DNA from 3 places in the Flavimobilis soli genome. Region 2 is predicted to be linked to each of the others. Evidence: riboswitches for the same ligand, from Rfam matches in the RefSeq annotation. Region 2 holds a riboswitch; each other region holds the start of a gene.

Region 1 (4,690 bases), 940 kb from region 2:
GCCGTCCCCGAGGACCCCCTCCTCCCGGTGTGCGGCAAGCCACCCGTTCATGTCGCGGCGGGTGATCGGGTCGAGCGCGCCGAACGGCTCGTCGAGCAGCAGCACCTGCCGCCCGGCGAGGACCGTACGTGCGAGCGCCGCACGCTGACGCATCCCGCCCGACAGCTCGTGCGGCCACGACCGCTCGAAGCCCGCGAGGCCGAAACGGTCGAGCAGGCCGCGCGCCGCGTCGGTCGCTTCCCGGCGCGACGTCCCGCTCACCTGAGCGCCGAGCGCGACGTTCCCCAGGGTGCGCCGCCACGGCAGCAACGAGTCGCCCTGCGGCATCCACGCGACGTCGGGCCGCCCGTCGTCGCCGTGCGGGAGCCGGACGGCGCCGCCGTCGACCACCGTCCCCGCGACCGCGAGACCCGCGAGGATGCGCAGCAGCGTCGACTTGCCGCACCCGGACGGGCCCACGACCGCCGTGAGCCCGCCACGCGCGACCCGGAACGACACGTCCGCGAGTACGGCGCGACCGCCGAGCGACACGCTCAGCCCGCGGACCTCGACGCTCCCCCGCCCCTCCGCGGTCCCGAGGTCGGGCCGGACGTCAGCCGAGGAGGTCATCGGTCCACAGCTCCTCCGCCGTCAGGCCCGGCTCGACGAGCCCCTCCTCCTCGAGGAATGCGAGGAACTCCCGCCACACCTCCGGGTCCTGCCAGCCCCAGGGCTTGCCTGGCGCCGTGATCTCCGCTGCGAGGTACGCCGCGCTGAGCGACACGAGCTCGCGGTCGAGCTCCGGGACAGCCTCCAGGAGCGTGTCGGCGGCCGCCTGCGGGTCGGCTACCGCGTCCTCGTAGCCGCGTCCGACCGCCGCCACGAGCTTCTCGACGACGCCCGGCCGCTCGGCCAGCACCGTCTCGGACGTCGCGAGCAGCGGCGTGTACCAGTCGGGGATGCAGTCCGTGTGGTCCGCGAACGGGATGGACGCGACGTCGAGACCGTCGACGTCGCGCAGCCTGATCGTGTCCCAGCCCTCGAAGACCCATGCCACGTCGAACTGGCCCTGCGTCAGCCCGACCCGGAAGTCGTCGCTCACGAGCGGGGCGAGCTCGACCGCGTCCGGGTCGCCGCCGTCGCACGCCACGAGACGACGCACGAGCGCCTCCTCGAGCGCGCTGCCGTAGCTGCCGTACGTGCGCCCCGCCAGGTCGCGCGGACGCCCGATACCCGCGCTGCTCAGGCCGATGAGGCTCGACGTGTTGCGGCGCAGGACCGCAGCGACCGACACGACGTCGGCCCCCTTGGCCCGGGCCGGGACGAGCGCCTCGGCGACGGAGTACGCGACGTCCGCCTGGCCCGCCGCGACGAGGCTCAACCCCGACGCCTCCCCCGGCTCGACGATCGTCACGTCGAGCCCCGCCTCCGCGAAGTAGCCGCGGTCCTGCGCGACGTACAGGCCGAGGTGGTTCGTGTTGGGCGTCCAGTCCAGGACGACGGTCACAGGCGTCAGGTCGCCCTCGACCGCGCCGCTCTGCGGCGGCGCCGCGCAGCCGGCGGACAGGGCGATGAGCGCCGCGGTGAACGCGGCAGCGGTACGAGCTCTCATGCTGGTCTCCTTGCGAGCAGGTGGGTTCCGGGTTCGCGCCGCTGCCACGGCAGGGCGGCGCGCGACGCCGCGTCGACGATCACGAACAGCAGCGCGGTGAGCAGCGCGACGAGGGCGACCGCGACGAAGATGCGGTCGACGTCGTACCCCTTGCGGGCGCGCTGGATGAGGACGCCGAGGCCGCTCGTCCCAGCGAGATACTCCGAGACGACGGCGGCGCCGACGGCGTACGTGGCGGCGAGCCGCAGCCCCGACAGGGCCCCGGGCAGCGCGGCCGGCGCTCGCACGAGCAGCAGCACCTGGCGGCGCGTGCCGCCCAGACCGCGCAGGACGTCGCCAAGCTCCCCCTCAGCGTCGCGCATCGCGCCTGCCGCCGCGACGAGCACGGGGAAGAACACGGTGAGCGCGACGAGCACGACCTTGGGCGCGAGCCCGACACCACCCCACAGCACCATGAGCGGCGCGAGCACGACCGTCGGCACGGTCTGCGTGAGCGTGAGCAGCGGCAGCAGCGCCCGGTCGAGCCAGGGCGAGGCCGCGGCCGCGAGCGCGAGCGCGCTGCCTGCGAGGACTCCGAGCACGAGACCGAGGAGTGCCTCCGTCATCGTCGTCGTGACGTGGTCTTCGAGCAGCGGGGCGAGCCCGACGGCTGCGGACACGACCTGGCTCGGCGCGGGGAGGATGAACGCCGGGACGTCCCCGACGCGGACGGCCACCTCCCACACGACGACCAGGCCGGTCGCGAGCACCGCCGGCGGCCACGCACGCGCCAGCAGGTCCGCACCCGGGCGCGGGGCGACGCTGCTCACGCCCGGAACTTCGCGACGAGGTCCTCGATCGTCGGGCCGTCGTCGTCGGCGCCCTGCCCGACCTTGATGTGGCTCGTCACGCCGCGGGCGCCTGCCGCGAGCGTTGCCTCGTGGACGCGTCGCAGCAGCGCCCAGACCTCGTCGGGGCTCCCCTGCACGGTCGTGCCCATCGCACCGACCTCGTGGACGAGACCCGAGTCCTGGATGACGGCGATGGCGGGGTCGATGTGGGCGTAGGGCTGGTCGGCCGTCCCGGCGGGGCGGGGCGAGACCTGGATGTGTGCGAGCACTTCTTCGCTCCTCGAGCTCGAGGGCGCCGCCGCGACGGGCGCGCGCACGACCGTCGCGCGCCGACGAGGCGCGCCGCAGCACGCGTCGGCGAGGACGCGAGCAGCGGGACGGTTCGAGCAGACAAGGTGCCGACGGCACCGACGCATCCCTCCGCTGGCATTACCCAGTTCAGGTTCGCGGGTCGGCGGCTCGGGTGGTCTCCCATCCGCCCTCTCAGCTTGGTGCACCAAGCTCCCCGGCGTTTCCCCGTCAACGTATCGGCCGTGCTCGCACGCCGCGACCGTCGTCTCGCGATCCGGGACCGCCGCGTCGACCCGGACGCCCGACGGGTGGTTGGCTGGGGTGATGAGAGCGATCGAAGCCGTACGCGCAGGTGGTCCCGAGGTCCTCACGCTGGTTGAGCGTCCCGCGCCGGACCCAGGTGCGGGCGAGGTCGTCGTCGACGTCGCGTTCGCGGGCGTGAACTTCATCGACACGTACCGCCGCTCGGGCGTCTACCCGGCGCACTTCCCGCACGTGCCCGGAAGCGAGGGTGCGGGCGTCGTCAGCGCCGTCGGACCTGGAGTCACGGACGTCGCGGTCGGCGACCGCGTCGCCTGGGTCGACGGCCCCGGCTCGTACGCCGAGCAGGTCGTCGTCGCAGCAGACCGCACGGTCCCCGTGCCCGACGGCGTCGACCTCGCGACCGCGGCCGCACTCATGCTCCAAGGGCTCACCGCGCACTACCTCGTCGACTCCAGCCACCCCGTCGGCCCCGGCGAGGACGTGCTCGTGCACGCAGGCGCGGGTGGGGTCGGCCTCCTCCTGACGCAGCTCGCCGTCGCGCGCGGCGCGCGCGTCATCACGACCGTCTCGACGGAGGCGAAGGCCGAGCTCTCGCGCGAGGCGGGCGCGACCGCCGTCGTCCGCTACGACCAGCTCGACGACCTCACGGCGCAGCTTCCCGAAGCCGTCCGCGCCGTCGCCCCGGAAGGCGTCCACGCGGTGTACGACGGCGTCGGCCGCACGACGTTCGACGCGTCGCTCGCCTCCCTGCGGCCGCGCGGCATCCTCGTGCTGTTCGGCGGAGCCTCCGGCCAGGTGCCCCCGTTCGACCTGCAACGGCTCAACTCGGGCGGCTCGCTGTTCGTCACCAGGCCCACGCTCGGCGACCACGTCGCGACACGACCCGAGCTGCTGCGTCGGGCCGACGAGCTGTTCCACGCCGTCCGGCTCGGGGCCCTCAAGGTCCGCGTCGGCGGGACGTACGCACTCGCCGACGCGGGTGAGGCGCACCGGGCGCTCGAGGCGCGCGAGACGACGGGCAAGCTCGTGCTCGAGGTCGGCGGGGAGGCGCTGTGAGCGTCGAGGCGGGCGGCTTCGACGACCTCGTCGCGGCCGTCCGGGACTTCTCGGAGGAGCGCGGCTGGACGCCGGTGCAGACGCCGAAGAACCTCGCCATGGCGCTCACCGGGGAGGCGGGCGAGCTCGCGGCCGAGCTCCAGTGGCTCGGCTCCGACGAGAGCGTCGACGCCGTGCGCACCGACCGTGAGCTGCGCGAGCGCGTCGCGATGGAGATGGCCGACGTGCTCATCTACCTCGCGCGCCTGGCCGACGTCACGGGGATCGACCTGCTCGACGCCGCCCGCCGCAAGCTCGCGGTCAACCACGGGCGCTTCCCGGTCGGCTCGGCGCCGTCGCGAGCGCACGACGGGTGACGCCAGGCGCGCGAGGGACACCCGCCGGGACCGACGGGCACCGTCGTCCGCTCTGGGAGGTGTCACCGTGGGCCCCTCACGACGCCGAGCGCATGCTCGGAGCATGACGACCACGATCACGCCGAACATCTGGTACGCCGGCGACGCCGAGGAGGCTGCCGCCGCCTACACGGCCTTCTTCCCGGACAGCCATGTCGTGCAGACCGTCCGCTACCCCAGCGAAGGACTGCCCGACTTCCAGAAGGACATGGCAGGCAAGGTCCTGACGATCGACCTCGTCGTCGGGGGCCTGCCCCTCACGC
Region 2 (4,690 bases):
CGCTCTCGCCGTCGACGAGCGGGCGCACCTGGACGACGTGCGCGCACTCGTGCAGCGCCGTGTGCTCGAGCACGGCGTCGGGCAGGCCCGAGCGCAGCCGGATCGACTGGGTCCAGCGTGCCTGCCCGTCAGCCCACGCCCACGACGAGCGGGCCTTGCCGACGGTCTGGCCCGACCGCACGTCGGGCGAGTCGACGTAGATCGGCGTGAGCGGGCAGAAGTCGCGCACGGCGGCGCGAGCCCGAGCGACGTACGCGGCGTGCTCCTGGCTGTCCGACTGGAAGATCGTGAGCTCGGGGCTCGTGCGGACCGTGCCGGTGCCCGGGTCGAGCACGACGCGGTACGTCGCGTCGCCCGCCCGGCTCGGCACGGGGAGCGCGACGGCCGTGGTCTCGGCCACCTCCTCGGCGACCGGCGTCCACCGCCCGCCGTCCCGGCGCTCGAGCCGGAGCGTCGGCCCGGCCGCACTCACCTCGACCGTGACGACGACGTCCTCGTCCGTCGCGGCGACGTCCGGGTGGTCGACGTCGGTGATCGTCGCGTGCGCCCCCGTCGCGCCCGCTCTCTCGTCCGCGCCCGCGGCGACGGCACGGACGAGCCCGTCGCCCGTCAGGCCCGGGGCCGAGGGGCGCGGAGCCGCGGACACGAGGACCCAGGACAGCGCGAGCGCACCCGCGAGCGCCGGCACGGCGCGCCGCGTCCAGGTGTCTCGCCGCACTGGTCCTCCTCGCCCCGGGTGCCGTCGTCGTGAGCGACCTGTCCATCGTGCCCCGTCGTGCCGACGACGGCCAGGACGGCCGGACCTGGTCGGGCGCTCGTGCGGCGTGCGTGCAGGTCGGCCGACGTGCAGCGCGCCACGGTCCCGGTAGCGTGGGCAGGGTGGCCGCCCGACCCGGGCTGCCGCACCGACGAGCGACGAGGAGGACCGACGTGGCTGACGACAACGACGAGGGCATGGTCGACAAGCTGATCCTGATCGGCACGTCCGCGCTGGCGGCGTGGCTGGCGCAGAAGCTCCTCGGCGCGGTGTGGAAGAAGGCGACGGGGCACGACGCCCCGAAGGACCCGCTCGACAACGAGTCGAATATCGCGGGCATCGTGACCTTCGCGGGCGTGACGGGTGCGGTCGCCGCGCTGAGCCGCATCGCTGCGAACAAGGGCGCGCGCAAGGTGACGTCGCGGATCTCTGCGGGGCGCACCCTGAAGGCCTCGCGCTGACGCGGGTCCTGCACGCTTCGCGCTGACGCCCTGGCAGACGGCTCGGCCCCCTCGTCGCTCGCGACGAGGGGGCCGAGGTGTGTCCGGGGTCAGCCGACGGCGACGCGGATCTCGTTGCGCCACGGGTCGGCGAACGTGAGCACGGCGCCGTCGTCCGCGGCGGCGACGCCCGCGTGCTTGAGGCGGTCGGCGAGCGCGCCGACCTCGTCGCGCGTCGGGACGACGATCGACACCTCGCCGAGGCCGAGGTTCACGGGCCGCGGGCCAGCGCCCATCGACGCCCACGTGTTCATCGCCATGTGGTGGTGGTAGCCGCCGGCGGACACGAACAGGGCCGAGCCCATCTCGGTCGTCGCCTCGAAGCCGAGGGTGTCGACGTAGAAGCGGCGCGCGGTCGGGATGTCGCCGACCTGCAGGTGGACGTGGCCGAGGGTCGCGGCCGAGGCATGCGGGGCAGCGAGGACGGCCTCGTCGAGGTGCTGCTGCATGAATGCGTTCGGGTCGAGGTGCAGCGTGGCCATCTCGACGTGGCCGTCGCGCCAGCGCCACTGGTCGCGCGGGCGGTCGACGTACAGCTCGATGCCGTTGCCCTCGGGGTCGTCGAGGTAGAACGCCTCGGAGACGAGGTGGTCGCCCGCGCCGGTGTAGAGCTGCGGGGTGAGCGTCGCGACGCGCGCGAGCGTCGCGGCGAGGCCTGCGGCGTCGGCGAAGAGGATCGCCGTGTGGAACAGGCCGGCCTCGCCAGGGCGGCGCGGCGGCAGGTCGCGAGCCTCACGCAGGACGACGAGCGGCGTCGTGCCGCGGCCGAGGGTGACGACGGCGTCGCGGCCGTCCGCGGCGTCGTTCGCCAGGACCTCGAGCGCGATGACGTTCGTGTAGAAGGCGACCATCGCGTCGATGTCGCGGACGTACAGCGTGACCGCGTCCATGTGCGTCTCGGCTGCGAGGCGGTCGCCGGGCAGGAGGGCGGAGGGTGCGGCGGCGTGGGCGCTCGCGGCGTCGATCATGTCTCGGCTCATGTCTTCAGTCTCCCCCGAGAAAGTTGAAGCGTCAACCATTCTCGGTGTGAGGACGGGCACGGCCGCGAGGCGCGGCGGGCGGTAGGCTGGTCAGGAACGACAGGGGAGCGCTGCCGCCCGCACGGACGGTGAGCGCTGAGAGTGCGGACCACCGCAGACCCTCGAACCTGATCCGGTTAGCACCGGTGTAGGGAGTCGGGATTCTCTCCACGTCGTGCGCCGCAGCACACGCGGGGCGCGACGCGGCACCCCTCCTTTGACCTAGGAGGACACCAACGCATGAGCACCACCACCCGCCGCCGCAAGGGCACCGCAGCCACGCTCGCAGCGATCGCCACCACGAGCCTGCTCGTCGCCTGCTCCACCGAGCAGAGCCCGGCGACCACGACGACGACGGCCGGCCCGCCGACCGGCAAGGTCACCCTCGTCACCCACGACTCTTTCGAGCTCACCGACGAGCAGAAGGCCGACCTCGAGGGGCTCGGCCTCGACGTCGAGGTCACCCAGCTCGGCGACGGCGGCACCCTCGTCAACCAGCTCATCCTCACCAAGGACTCCCCGCTCGGCGACGTCGCCTACGGCATCGACAACATCTTCGGCGCACGCGCCCTCGAGGCCGGCGTCTTCGCCGACCACGCCTCCCCCGCCCTGCCCGACGCCGCGAAGGACCTCCTGCTCGAGGGCTCGACCGCGCTCACCCCGATCGACCAGGGCGACGTCTGCATCAACGTCGACGACCGCTGGTTCGACGCGCACCCCGACGTGCCCGTCCCCGCGACCCTCGACGACCTCGCCGACCCCGCGCTCAAGGACCTCGTCGTCCTCACCAACCCCGCGACGTCGACCCCCGGCCTCGCCTTCCTCGCCGCGACCGTCGGCGCCTACGGCGAGGACGGCTACCTCGACTACTGGACGAGCCTCAAGGACAACGGCGTGAAGATCTCCGACTCCTGGTCGGACGCCTACTACGTCGACTTCTCCGGCGGCGGCGAGGGCGGCCCGCGCCCCGTCGTCCTCTCGTACGGCTCGTCGCCCGCCTACACGCTCGACGGCGACGAGTCCACGACGTCGTCCCTCCCCGCGACGTGCTTCCGCCAGGTCGAGTACGCGGGCGTGATCGCCGGCTCCGACAACCCCGCCGCTGCAGGTGCACTCGTCGACTACATGCTCTCCGCCGACTTCCAGGCGGCCCTCCCTGACACGGTGTACATGTACCCGGTCGACCCGGACGTCGACCTGCCCGAGGCGTTCGAGAAGTTCGGGCCGCTCGCCGAGAAGACGATCACGGTCGACCCCGCGACGCTCGCGGAGAACCGCGACGCCTGGATCGAGTCGTGGACTGACACGATGCTCGGCTGAGACGAGCACGACCGTGACGACGACCCTCGCACCGGCACCGACCGGGAACCGCGCCCCCCACGGGGACGCGGCACCCGGCGGTGCCCGGCGCAGGGCGACCGGGCGTGCGCTCTGGTTCGCCGCCGTCGGGGTCCCGGGACTGTTCCTCGCGGTCTTCTTCCTGTGGCCCGTCGCGACGATGATCCTCAAGGGCTTCGCGTCGCCCGACGCCGCGGCGCACCCCGCGTGGTCGCCCGCCGCCTGGGACCTCGGCGGGTTCGGCGAGGTGCTCGGCCGCCCGCGCACGTGGCGCGTCGTCGGCCTGACCTTCCTGCAGGCCGGCCTCGGGACCGTGCTCTCCGTCCTGCTCGGCCTCCCCGGCGCGTACGTGCTGTACCGGCGGACGTTCCCCGGCCGTGCGTTCGTGCGTGCGGTCGTCACGGTGCCGTTCGTCCTGCCGACCGTCGTCGTCGGTGTCGCGTTCCGCAGCCTGTTCATGGACGCAGGCCCGCTCGGCGGGCTCGGCCTCGACCAGAGCCTCACCGCGATCGTCGTCGCGCTCGTCTTCTTCAACTACTCCGTCGTCGTGCGCACGGTCGGCGGTTTCTGGGCGCAGCTCGACGCCCGTCCCGAGCAGGCCGCGCGCGCCCTCGGCGCGAGCCCGCTGCGCGTCCTGCGCACGGTCACGCTGCCCGCGCTCGCCCCCGCGATCGCGTCGGCCGCCGCGCTCGTCTTCTTCTTCTGCGCGACGGCGTTCGGCACCGTCCTCATCCTCGGAGGCAGCCGCTTCGGCACGATCGAGACGGAGATCTACGTCCGCACGACGCAGTTCCTCGACCTGCGCGCGGCCGCGGTCCTGTCGGTCCTGCAGCTCGTCGTCGTCGCGGCCGTCCTGTGGGTGTCGGGCCGCGCGTCGGCACGGCGCGTGCGTGCGCTCGCCCTGCTCGGCTCGGCTCCCGGCGAGCGACGGCTGCGCCCGCGCGGGCTCGGTGCGGGCGGCTGGGCGAGCCTCGCCGTGACAGCCGTCGTCGTGCTCGGGCTGCTCGTGTGGCCCATGGCGAACCTGCTGCTGCGCTCGCTGCGCACGGCCGACGGCACGTGGACCCTGCAGAACT
Region 3 (4,690 bases), 1.3 Mb from region 2:
AGCCGAAACGGGTCGGCATCGGCGACGTGTCGGAGACCGAACCGGTCGAGGATCGACTCGACCGACGGCCCGTCGGCGGCTCGCGTGGCCGCGCGGCGAGCGTGCGCGACCTCCTCTCGCACGGTGCGACGCAGGAACTGGTGCTCAGGATGCTGGAACACCATGCCGACACGTGGCTGGTTGCGCGCGTCTTCGCGACGCCGGATGCGGCGCCGCCGGGGCGAGGGCGGGCCCGGTGTGTAGGCCGGCCACGTGAGCGTGCCCTCGGCGGGGCACAGTCCCGCCAGTGCCTTGAGGAGCGTCGACTTGCCTGCGCCGTTGACGCCGAGGATCGCAGTGAGCGTTCCGGCGCGGAGATCGAGGTCGACACCGTCTACGAGCGTGGGACGCTGCCGGACGACGGCAGCTCCGGCAGGTGCGCCGATCGCGGGTGTGGACACTGCCTCAGCTCGCACGGTGACACCCCGTGCACGCAGGAGCGGCGTCGACGTGCAGCGTGCGGAGGGGACGCGGCGGGCACCAGGAAGATACGGCTCGGTGAGCGCGTCAGGCATCGAGGCGAGCCGCACGTCGAGGGGCAGCCAGCACCCCATGGCTTCGATCGCCTGCGCATGCGTCGTGAGGACGTCGGCCGTGGGCCCGTGCGCGAGCACGGAGCCCGAAGCGTCGATGACAAGCGTGTCGACCGGCAGAGTGGGGAGCTCGTCGAGACGATGCTCGACGAGGAGGACCGTCGGACCACCGTCGTTCATGACGGTCGCGACCGCCGCGCCCACCTGCTGCGCGCCAGCCGGGTCTAGCATCGCCGTCGGCTCGTCGAGCAGGAGGAGCGCCGGCTCAGCGACGAGAACGCTGGCAAGCGCAACCCGCTGCGCCTCACCGCCCGAGAGCGTCCCAGTGGGACGGTCGGCGAGGTGAGCGGCCCCGACCCGCGCGAGAGCCGCTCGAACGCGCGCCGCGATGTGCTCGGACGGTACGCCGTGGTTCTCCAGGGTGAACGCCACGTCGTCAAGGACCCCGGCGAGGCACAGCTGGTCGAGAGGGTTCTGCTGGAGGTACGCGACATGCCGCGCGAGGTCGAACGTTGCGACCTCGCGCGGATCGGAGCCGAGCACGCGAACGTCACCCGTGACAGCGGCATCGACGGTCTGCGGCACGATCCCCGTGATCATCCGCAGGAGTGTCGACTTGCCGGAGCCGGACGGGCCCAGGACAAGACAGGATCGACCGGCGGCGATGCCCAGCGTGACGTCGTGCAACGACGGTGTCGGCGCGGTCGGATAGTGGACGCCCGCGCCCTGGAGAACCACGGCGGCGTTCATCGTGCGGCGCGCCCAATCGCCTGGTTGTCGAGCACACCCGTGCGGAGGAGCCCGTCGCCGAGGAGCTTGGCAGCCACCGCGGACAGCAGGATGCACGACGCGAGCGTGAACGCGAAGCGGAGGCCGAGGTACTCCTGACCGAGCCATCCCTGCCGGAACGCGTTGTACGCGAAGGTCAGAACCCCGGCGGAGACACCTGACGCGAGGAACGTCGGCCAGCCGAAATGGCGGTAGCGCGTGAGGGCGAAGGGAAGCTCGGCGGTCGCACCCTGGATGAACCCGACGAGCAGGAGCATTGGCCCGACGGGGGAGCCGAGGAACGCGACCTCGACGAGAGCCGCGAGAATCTCGACGACCACGCCGACACCCGGCTTGCGCACGATGTACACGGCGAGAGGCGCGACCATGATCCATGAGCCGGCGAGCACATTCTGGGCAAGGTCGCCGAGCGGACCCATCGCGATCTGCAGTCCGTACCACGCCTGGACGAACGCCCAGTAGAGGAACCCGAAGACGACCGCAAGGACCGCGAGCAGCACGGTCTCGTGGAGCGTGAGCCCGCGGCGGTCGCGGGGCACGAGGGTCGGGAGCGTGGTCGCGGCGTCGTCGGCCGTCGCGCCGGGCAGGTCGGTGCGGGGTGTGCTCATCGGGCCACCTCCGTCGCGGGAGCATCGGCGTCCGGGTGGTTCGTCGAGATCGTCACGTGCGTGACGACGTGCGCGACGGAGCGGCCGGCGGCGAGCCAGCCGTCGGCGACCGTGCCGAGGACGTCGGCGAGGTCGCCTGCGAGCTCGGTGACGAAGTGCCGCGACGCACGCGCGACCCCCGCGGCCTTGGCCCGCTCGATGACCGGCATGATGTGGGACATGTGGTCGGCGCCGGGGCCGTCGGCGAGCGGGTACAGCGCCCACTGGGCGGTGGCCTCGACCCCTGTGGGTGCGAGCGGGGTGAGGTCCGGGATCGCGAGGGTGGGGGCGTCGAGCCCGCACGTCAGCTCGCCCGGGCAGCCGCGGGAGAGCTGAACGTGCGCGACGACGTGCGCTCCGCTCGCCGAGACCCGCGCGATGAGGTCGACGATGTAGGCGAGGACGTCGGCCTCGGCGCCACCGACGTACGTCGAGACGTCGTCGGACTCGATGACCAGACCGGGGGCGGATGCCGCGGCCGTGTCCGCGAGGGCAGTGAGCAGGATCGCGACATAGTCGTCGGACATCACGGAGACCGTGAGGCGTGCGCCGACCCCCAGGGCGAGGGGGTCTCGAGTCTGGGCACCGCTGCGTGCGGACGTCGTGGACGGGGAGAGGGACATGCGTGCTCCTGTGCATCGACGCCCCCGGGGGTGGGCAAGCACGATGCATCCACTCGCGTGGCAGCGCCACGCCGCCGCGGACACGAAAATGCCCATGACGTGCCCCCGCATCCGTGCGCCCGAGAGCGCGCGGGCACGGGGACGGGAATGCTCCGCCCTGCTCCCTACGCTGGTACTGACCAGATCAGGTTCCACGGGTCTGCAGGTGGGACGGGGTCCGGCCTGCACTCTCAGCGCTCATGCGCTCCCCGGGGGCTTGGTGAACACACCGTAACGACGACGAGCCTCGAGGGCCAACGGGGCCGGCGCCCGTTCCACCAAGCGGACGCGGGTGCGGGGTTGGGGAACGTGAGATTCTGGGTGCCCGGTCCGCACAGCCTCGAGGCTGTCGTCGCGCGAGGAGCCCCGATGACGACCTGCTACTACACCGCCGCGACCTTCGACGGGTTCCTCGCGACGCCGGAGCACTCGCTCGACTGGCTGTTCTCCTGCGACTTCGACTGGGCCGCACCCATGCCGCACGCGACTCTGGCCGACGGCGTCGGGGCTCTCGTCATGGGCGCCTCGACGTACGAGTGGATGCTGCGCCGTGACGAGCCCTGGCCGTTCGAACCGCCGACCTAGGTGCTCACCCACCGCGACCTGCCCGTCCCCGCGGGCGCCGATGTTTGGCTCAGGCACGCCGACGTGCGTGACATTCACGCCGAGATGACCACGGCAGCGGACGGCGGGGTGTTGTGGGTCATGGGAGGCGGGGGGAGTCGCCCAGCAGTTCGCCGAGGCCGGGCTGCGCGACGAGGTGTGGCTGCAGTACGCCCCAATGCTCATCGGGGCCGGGCACCCGCACATCACGGGGTGGCTCGACCCCGCGCCCATCGACGTCGCCCGCAACCGCGACCATATGTGCGGCCGCTACCGGGTGCGGCGCCCGTCCGCGTGATCCCCGTGCGGCGCTGACGGGCTGGCGTCAGACTCTCTCGAACCGGCGACGTGCGCGGGGGATGTGATGACGGAGGCGCTCGTGGCGATCCGTCGGGCGTTCGGGTGGACGTACGCGATGGTGTGGAAGCTTGATGTGGAGTCGCAGCGGCTGCGTCTGGTGCACGACGACGGGACGGCGCCTCGCGAGTTCCGCGAGTATGCGCAGGGCTTGGCTCTGGGCCCGGGCGAGGGGCTGGCGGGGACGTGTTGGCAGCGTGACGACATGGCCGTCCTGCACGATCTGCGCACGGCTGGGCCGGGTGTGGATGTGTCGCGGATCGAGAGCTCGGGCTTGCTGAGCGGTGTGGCGCTGCCGGTGCGTAGCCGCGGCAAGGTTGTGGCGGTGTTGCAGTTCCTCAACAGCGGGGTGGGGACGCCGTCGGAGTCGCGGCAGTCGATCATGCGTGCTGCGGGGATGCTCGTGTCGGGGCAGTTCGACCGGGCGGCGGAGCGGGAGATCGCAGTCGAGCACGACCGTGACGTCACGGCGCTGACGACTGTCGTGCATGCGGTGGCGAAGGCGTCGAGCATCGAGGAGGCGCTCGGCACGGCGCTCGAGACGATCAGGATGAAGCGCCCTGGGTCTGATGGAGACTCGCGCTATTTGATTCCGACCAGCAGTTCGCGGTCGGCTTGGACAGCATAGAACGCGTTCTCGAACTCGACGGGCGGGACGTCGCCGAGGTAGCCATGGAGACGTTGCGCATTGTGCCAGTGCACCCACCCGAGCGTCGCGAGCTCGAGGTCCTCGACGGTCTTCCACGGTCGTTGGCGGGCAGGTCCGCGGACGAGTTCGGTCTTGTAATAGCCGTTCACCGTCTCGGCCAGGGCGTTGTCATACGAATCGCCGACGGTTCCGATCGAGGGTGTCGCGCCGATCTCCGCGAGGCGTTCGCCGTAGCGAATCGACGTGAACTGAGAGCCCGCGTCGCTGTGACAGCGCAGATCGGCGTGGCGTGCACCGCGGGACCAGCGGGCCATCTCGATCGCGTCGAGGACCATCTCGGTGCGCATGTGGGACGCGACCCGCCAGCCCACAATCATCCTGCTGAACGCGTCGACGATGAAGCACACGTAA

Evidence for each region. Region 2 has a riboswitch for thiamine pyrophosphate ahead of ATL41_RS06980 (thiamine ABC transporter substrate-binding protein). Riboswitches for the same ligand answer to the same signal wherever they lie in the genome.
Region 1: it holds a riboswitch for thiamine pyrophosphate, as region 2 does, so the genes downstream of both, ATL41_RS02685 (thiamine-binding protein) here and ATL41_RS06980 (thiamine ABC transporter substrate-binding protein) in region 2, are expected to answer to the same signal.
Region 3: it holds a riboswitch for thiamine pyrophosphate, as region 2 does, so the genes downstream of both, ATL41_RS00870 (YkoF family thiamine/hydroxymethylpyrimidine-binding protein) here and ATL41_RS06980 (thiamine ABC transporter substrate-binding protein) in region 2, are expected to answer to the same signal.

The regions. Positions count from the first base shown of each region.
Region 1 covers NZ_PDJH01000001.1:587,796-592,485, forward strand. The annotation lists gene ATL41_RS02670 (ABC transporter ATP-binding protein) at 1-609, opposite strand, end outside; gene ATL41_RS02675 (ABC transporter substrate-binding protein) at 593-1,591, opposite strand; gene ATL41_RS02680 (ABC transporter permease) at 1,588-2,400, opposite strand; gene ATL41_RS02685 (thiamine-binding protein) at 2,397-2,690, opposite strand; TPP riboswitch at 2,820-2,938, opposite strand; gene ATL41_RS02690 (quinone oxidoreductase family protein) at 3,037-4,032, shown strand; gene ATL41_RS02695 (nucleotide pyrophosphohydrolase) at 4,029-4,388, shown strand; gene ATL41_RS02700 (VOC family protein) at 4,492-4,690, shown strand, end outside.
Region 2 covers NZ_PDJH01000001.1:1,529,518-1,534,207, reverse strand. The annotation lists gene ATL41_RS06995 (hypothetical protein) at 1-718, opposite strand, end outside; gene ATL41_RS06990 (DUF4235 domain-containing protein) at 931-1,218, shown strand; gene ATL41_RS06985 (VOC family protein) at 1,308-2,237, opposite strand; TPP riboswitch at 2,329-2,448, shown strand; gene ATL41_RS06980 (thiamine ABC transporter substrate-binding protein) at 2,517-3,596, shown strand; gene ATL41_RS06975 (ABC transporter permease) at 3,610-4,690, shown strand, end outside.
Region 3 covers NZ_PDJH01000001.1:181,215-185,904, forward strand. The annotation lists gene ATL41_RS00860 (ABC transporter ATP-binding protein) at 1-1,322, opposite strand, end outside; gene ATL41_RS00865 (ECF transporter S component) at 1,319-1,969, opposite strand; gene ATL41_RS00870 (YkoF family thiamine/hydroxymethylpyrimidine-binding protein) at 1,966-2,631, opposite strand; TPP riboswitch at 2,774-2,892, opposite strand; gene ATL41_RS13430 (dihydrofolate reductase family protein) at 3,040-3,255, shown strand; gene ATL41_RS13435 (hypothetical protein) at 3,431-3,571, shown strand; gene ATL41_RS00880 (GAF domain-containing protein) at 3,638-4,258, shown strand; one part of gene ATL41_RS00885 (IS3 family transposase) at 4,213-4,690, opposite strand, start outside.